Regions from separate parts of the Arthrobacter pascens genome, predicted to be linked through region 3. Evidence: predicted binding sites of a transcription regulator. Region 3 holds the regulator's gene; each other region holds the start of a gene.
The links. The regulator LexA, encoded in region 3, represses DNA repair genes until DNA is damaged. The targets are predictions, from matches to a motif close to TCGAACANNTGTTCGA.
Positions count from the first base shown of each region.

Region 1 (2,261 bases), 1.7 Mb from region 3:
CCAATCCGATCGACCGGCTGACCGTACCGACATGGTGGGAAAGGCCCTGAACCTGCTGGTCCTCCTGGGTGACGAGCCGCGCGGCGCCACGGCGGCGGAGATCTCACGCCGTGCCGACCTCCCCTTCAGCACTACCTACCGGCTCCTGGGCTCCCTCACACGGGACGGCTTTGTTGACTATGAACCGGACGGGCGCCGGTACCACCTGGGGCTGCGCATCTTCCAGTTGGGCCAGCGGGTATCCAACCACCACGGCTTCGCGGGCACTGCCATGCCCATCCTCCGCCGCGTCACTGAGCAGACGGGGGAGGCGACCATCCTCAGCGTCCGCGACGGTCACCGCCACCTCACGGTCAGCAAGGTGGATGGCCCCCAGATGTTCCGGGTCACCAGCGATCCCGGACATCTTGGCGCGCTGCACGCCACCGCCGTGGGCAAGGCGCTGGTGGCCTTCGCCGAGGATTCCGAGCGGGAACGGCTGCTGGCCGAACTGGCACTGGAACCACTGACCAGCCATTCCATCACGGACCGGGGCGCCTTCCGTACGGAAATCGAGCAGGTCCGCCGGCAGGGGTATGCGGTGATGGACGAGGAAAACGAGGCCGGCATGCGGGCCGTGGCCGTCCCGGTCCTCAACTCCCAGGGGCACGCCTTCGCCTCACTGGCAACAGCCGTTCCGGTCTTCCGATTGAGCCTGGAGGACCTGACCGCCTATGTCCCGCTGCTTCAGGATGCCGCGGCCGAGCTGTCGGCCAGGCTCCCCCAGCGCTGACATGCTGGCCCCCCAACAGAAAAGTGCCTCGTGACTTTATGAGAATGTTCGTATGTAGAACAAGAGTGCAAGAAGTGAACAAGTGTTGTAGTCTAATCCCTAACACCGTCCGGGCCGGTCACGCGTTGAGCGCCGCTACCCGCCCGGTGCCGCTATCGAAGGAGCTGCACGGATGAGTAATCGGACTCAGTCCTACCTTGTGGGACTGGTCGGTGACGGCGTGAAGCCGTCACTCACCCCCGACATGCACGAACGCGAAGCGGATCTGCAGGGCCTGCGCTACCTCTACCGGCCCATCGACCTCCTGGAGCTTGGCCTTCCCGGCGAGTCAGTGGGCGACCTGCTGCAAAGTGCCCGCATGCTTGGTTTCAATGGCCTCAACATCACCCACCCCTGCAAGCAGCTGGTCCTGCAGCACCTGGACGAGGTCTCACGGGACGCCCTCAGGCTTGGCGCCGTCAATACAGTGGTGATCCGGGACGGCAGGTTCATCGGCCACAACACAGACTTTTCGGGCTTCGCCGCCGCCCTCGCCTCGGGCCTTCCGGGGGTTCGGCTGGGCCGCGTGGTCCAGCTCGGCGCAGGCGGCGCCGGTTCCGCGGTCGCGTACGCCCTGCTCTCAGCAGGCGTGCAGTCGCTTGACTTGGTGGACGTGGACCCCGCCCGCTCTGCGGCCCGTGCCGCCGAACTGTCCGGCTTCTTCCCCGACAGCACCGTAACGGCCCGTACGACGGCAGAGCTGCCGCAGCTGATGCCCCTGGCCGACGGGCTGGCGCATTGCACCCCCGTTGGAATGGCCGCACACCCGGGTGTCCCACTGGACCTGGACCTCCTGGAACCCCGGCACTGGGTCGCCGACATTGTCTACCGCCCTATTGACACCGAGCTGGTCCGGGGTGCCCGGGCCAAGGGCTGTGACGTGCTTGACGGTGGCCGCATGGCCGTGGGGCAGGCAGCAGACGCGTTCCGGATCTTCACCGGCGTCAGGGCAGATGCGGAACGCATGCGCACTCATTTCCTGGAGCTTGTGGCTGCCGAAGGGGTGGCTGCCTGATGCGCACCGGAATAGCCACTGTGTGTCTCTCCGGCACCCTGAAGGAGAAGATGCAGGCCTGCGCCATAGCGGGTTTTGACGGCATCGAAATCTTTGAGCAGGACCTGGTCACCTCGCCGTTAGCTCCGGAGGATATCCGCAGGATGGCAGCAGATCTTGGCCTCACCCTTGATCTCTACCAGCCTTTCCGCGACTTCGACAGCGTGTCCGAGGACCTGTTCGCCGCAAACCTGCGCCGGGCCGAGGCCAAGTTCAAGCTCATGGCCCGGCTGGGCATGGACACCATCCTGGTCTGCTCCAATGTGGCCACGGCCAGCATCGACAGCGACAGCCTCCGGGTGGAACAGCTGGGGCGTCTGGCCGGCCTGGCCGGGGAGCACGGCGTCAGGGTTGCCTACGAAGCGCTCGCCTGGGGAAAGTACGTTTCAGACTACG
Region 1 covers NZ_JAUSXF010000001.1:4,466,579-4,468,839, forward strand. The annotation lists gene QFZ40_RS20545 (IclR family transcriptional regulator) at 1-772, shown strand, start outside; gene QFZ40_RS20550 (shikimate dehydrogenase) at 945-1,826, shown strand; gene QFZ40_RS20555 (bifunctional sugar phosphate isomerase/epimerase/4-hydroxyphenylpyruvate dioxygenase family protein) at 1,826-2,261, shown strand, end outside.
Region 1: the regulator LexA is predicted to act here: its motif matches at 847-862, upstream of QFZ40_RS20550 (shikimate dehydrogenase).

Region 2 (2,261 bases), 950 kb from region 3:
GGCAGGGACCCCGTGTTCTTCCGCGAGTTTAAGCATGCGGACTGCATGGGCTGTGCTCAGGGGCGCGCCGGGCGCGCTGAGCTGGGAGACAATTTCAGCCACCACAGTCCCTGCCGGCATGGCATCGAGCCAGCGTTTGAAAAGGGTGCGGGGACGCAGGTAGCGCCGTCCGCCCAGGGCCAGTCCGACGTCGGAATCGGGTCCTATCAGGACGGTCAATACCGGCTTAAGGGTCCGTGGATCAAGGGTCCGGGATGCAAGTTCGGCCCGGGTGATAGCCACGGGAACCGCTCCCCCGGCCTTACCGGAGGTGCGGGCATGGGCGTCCGATACCAGCCGGCACAGGGCACGGTATCCGGCTCCCTGGTTGTTTCCGCGGGCGAGCACGACTACCCGGCCGGCAAGTTGGGTTCGTTGGTCGCCGTCGTCGTCGAAGACCGCAAGGTCAACCCCCACAATGGGGTCTATTCCGGCAGCCATGCAGGCTTTGAGGTGTTTGATGGTGCCGTAGAGCCCGTCCCTGTCCGTGCATGCGAGCGCAGTAGCGCCATCCGCGGCGGCAACCTGGGCAAGCTCGTCCGGCCAGGAAACGCCGTAATGGGCGCTGAAGGCAGTAGATACGTGGAGGTGCGTGAAAGTCATGCTGTTCGGGGGTGGAGTGCGTCATGGATCCGCAGGAGCCTCCAGCGGCCACTGCCGATGTGCCGGGTCAGGTCAAGGGTGAGCTCGCCTGTGGCGGCGTCGGAACCCTGGGGGCGATCCGAGGCGCGTACCTGGACGCGCCAGATCTCGTGGTCCACCAGCCCGGGCCCGCTTCCCAGGGGTGCGCGGCTTTCCTCTACCCACCATTGCCGGCGTTCGTACCACCGAACCGGATCAGCGCATACCGTATAGCGCCGTCCTGCCCATTGAAGCTCCTGAGGCTCCCCGGCAGCGGTGCAGACGACGTCAACTGACTCGCTGAACATGCCCATGGGCGCCTCCCGAACTGAACTGAACCCTTATGGAATTCATTGCTGACGGCCTTCAAAATACCGGCCCTTCGAATACATATTCGAACGATTCCAGTCTACGCCGGTGCCCTGACAAAACCTAGAAGGGGGTGGACGGACGGGACGGCAGGGAGCAGGATTGTGCCATGAGTACCCATGACGCACTCCTCAAGCACGTAAGCATCAAGGCCCTGGACTCAACGCTGGTGGCCACCTTCGATATCGACGGCAACATCCCGGGATCCGGTGCATACGTGGTGGGGCTTGTGGCAGCCAGTCCCGACTATTCATCACAGAGACGTCTGGGCATCGAGTTCATGAACGGGGAAGCTATTGCCTTCTACTCGTTCAGTCACGAACAGGGCACCGAAGAAAACTACGATCTCAGCGGGGTCTCGCACTCCGGCAACACCATTACAGGCAACTTCCCGGCAGCAGCCATCCACGGGCTGGGCAAGGGCCATATCATGTCAGCCTTCAGCGAGGCCGACGGCCGGGAATTCCAGGCCGGCGTCGCCGTCGAGGAAGCTCTATAAAGAGGGAAGAGCGCTACTGCTCAGCTGTTCTCGTTGTGGACCTTGAGCTCGAGTTCGATGAAGCCTGAGATCATGGCCCGGTAGGTGGACTCTACGATGTCCGGATCGATGTCCTTCTTTTCCGCAGCCGACCGGACATGCTCGATAATCCTCTCGACCCGGCCGGGAGCACGGACTTCCGCGTCGTCTCCCTTAAGGGTCCCGGCGATCCGGATCAACCGTTCACGCCGGGCAATGAGAGTGACGATCTGGTCGTCCACCTCGTCGACCGCGATCCGCACTGCAGCCAGTTGTTCTTTGTCTGCCAGGGCGTCTCTGTCGTTTCCTTGAATTGTCGCCATCTTCTGACAGTATCGAAGCATGCAGCCCAGAGTCGACTTCATCTCATTAGGTGTACGCAGCGTTGCCGCTTCCCGCCGCTTCTACGCTGAGGGGCTTGGCTGGCCCGTCCACCGCGAATTTCCCGGCGATGTGGTGTTCATCCAGGTCAACCACGGCTTGATTCTCTCCCTCTGGGACGCCGGCCAGATGCAGGCGGAGGCGGACGTTGACGCTCCGGGTGGCGTACCCTGCATCACCCTCAGCCATAACCTTGGCAGCACCGATGAGGTGGACCAGGTGATGGCGGACGCCGCTGCGGCCGGGGCGGCCATCGTTGCTGCGCCCGTCACCCAGCCCTGGGGCGGGTACAGCGGCTATTTCGCTGATCCGGACGGCTTCCGCTGGGAGGTTG
Region 2 covers NZ_JAUSXF010000001.1:1,819,813-1,822,073, reverse strand. The annotation lists gene QFZ40_RS08400 (DNA polymerase III subunit alpha) at 1-642, opposite strand, end outside; gene QFZ40_RS08395 (DUF6504 family protein) at 639-974, opposite strand; gene QFZ40_RS08390 (hypothetical protein) at 1,139-1,528, shown strand; gene QFZ40_RS08385 (chorismate mutase) at 1,549-1,869, opposite strand; gene QFZ40_RS08380 (VOC family protein) at 1,889-2,261, shown strand, end outside.
Region 2: the regulator LexA is predicted to act here: its motif matches at 1,043-1,058, upstream of QFZ40_RS08395 (DUF6504 family protein).

Region 3 (2,261 bases):
GTGCAACAGCCGACGGCGGGCGGCAGCTCGCGCGTTCGCGGCTCCTGCTGATTCTGGAACTCTGCGAACGACTTGTCGCGGCCCGGGAAAACCGGGAGGTTGTGTGGTTCTCCCGTGCCAGCACGTTTGATCCCCAGCAGGGCTACTCGCAGCCTGACGAGACCTCTCCCGCGCTCATCAACATTGCCCCGCTCAGTGTGGCAGGCAAGCTGCGCGAAGGCCTGTTTGCCGGCCATACGGTGGTTCTGACCTCCGCCACCCTGGCCATCGGGTCCGCCTTTGAACCGGCAGCCGGCGGACTGGGGCTGGTAGGGGACGGCGCCCCCAGCTGGACCGGGGTGGACGTGGGGTCTCCCTTCGACTACCCGAAGCAGGGGATCCTGTACGTTGCCGGGCACCTGCCGAAACCCGGCCGTGGCGCCTCGCCCGAGGCCCTGGGTGAACTTGAAGCACTGATAAGGGCCTCCGGCGGCGGTGCCCTATGCCTCTTCTCCTCACGGCGAGCGGCCGAAGAGGCCGCTGAAGCGTTACGCCCCCGACTGGGCATCAGTATCCTCTGCCAGGGCGATTCCACCATGACAGCGCTGGTCAAACAGTTCGCGGACGAGCCGGATACGTGCCTTTTCGGGACCATGTCCCTGTGGCAGGGCGTTGATGTCCCCGGCGGATCGTGCCGGCTGGTGGTGATTGACCGCATTCCTTTCCCGCGTCCGGACGATCCCCTCATGACAGCACGGTCCCGCGCAGTGGCGCAGGCCGGCGGCAACGGATTTATGTCCGTGTCTGCCACGCATGCTGCGATCCGGCTTGCCCAGGGGGCGGGCAGGCTGATCCGCTCCACCGGAGACAAGGGAGTGGTTGCCGTTCTGGATTCACGGCTTGCCACCGAACGCTACGCAGGCTTTCTCCGGGCGGCGTTGCCGCCGTTCTGGCCCACTACTGACCGTAAGATCGCCTTCGCGGCGCTGGAAAGGCTGGCCAGGGAGAGTTCCTGAGCCGAAAGGCGGCGCGGGCAGGTCCTAAAGCGACCGCAGTACCGATACAACCTTGCCCATGATGGTGGCGTGGTCGCCAAGAATTGGCTCGTACTGGGTGTTCTGCGGAAGCAGCCAGGTGTGGCCGTCCCGCTGGCGGAAAGTCTTCACGGTGGCTTCGTCATCCAGCAGGGCGGCAACGATGTCACCGTTCACGGCGTCAGCCTGCCGTCGGACCACTACCCAGTCGCCGTCGCAGATCGCCGCGTCCACCATCGAGTCACCGGCCACGCGCAGCATGAACAGTTCGCCCTGGCCCACCAGTTGGCGGGGCAGCGGCATGACGTCCTCCACCAGCTGGTCGGCGAAGATGGGACCACCGGCCGCGATCCTGCCCACAAGGGGGACCATTGCCGTGTCCATGGCAGTGGGCAGCTCCGCAATTGCCCCTCCGTCGAGGCCGTGCAGGATCGCAGGCTTGGCCGCGCCTGCCCCCTTGGCGGATCCGCCATCGAGCGTGAGCGGCATCAGGACCTCCATGGCGCGCGGACGCTTGGGATCCCGGCGCAGGTATCCGAGTTTTTCAAGCTGCGACAGCTGGTGCGTCACGCTGGAAAGGCTGGCGAGGCCTACGGTGTCGCCGATCTCCCGCATGGATGGGGGGTAACCATTGTCATTGACGGAGCGCTGGATGGTCTCCAGGATCTTCTTCTGGCGTGCGGTGAGCCCTTTGGGTGTCCTCTGGGGCTGCCGGCCCCGCTGGGTCGCCCTGCCGTCGGCGGCTGGTGCTGCCATGTTCGCCATTGCCTTTCCGTCGGCCGGCCTTTCCGGCGGCGATGCCGGGAACGTCCGGCCTGAATTGTCAGACCCTGCTGATCAACTACGAAGGTGGTTGATCCTTTGTTCCAAACGTAGGGCAGCCGCAGAGCTTTTTCAAACATTTGTTCTAGCGAGTCTCGACAATGTTCGTTGATAAGTGCTAAAACTGAGAAAGCAAAGTTCGAATATGTGTTCTAGTAAATTCTCTGCTCGCCCTGACCGCTTCGAATATCCGGTGCATCAGGGCGGTAACCAGGGCAGACGCGAACACACCGGGCAGCACAGTATGGTCCAGGAGGGCTAATTTCATGTCAGCTATATCTGCTTCGCAGGATTCCCGTCCGACGTTCGTCTCCGTTCAGCACCTCACCTCGGTGCCGGATCAGGAATCCCGGACCCGCAAGGAATCCATGCCGCCGTTGCGGCTCACCAGGCGGGGAAAGGTTGTCCTCATAGGCATCCCGCTCG
Region 3 covers NZ_JAUSXF010000001.1:2,765,211-2,767,471, reverse strand. The annotation lists gene QFZ40_RS12700 (ATP-dependent DNA helicase) at 1-995, shown strand, start outside; gene lexA (transcriptional repressor LexA) at 1,020-1,769, opposite strand; gene QFZ40_RS12690 (LysM peptidoglycan-binding domain-containing protein) at 2,204-2,261, shown strand, end outside.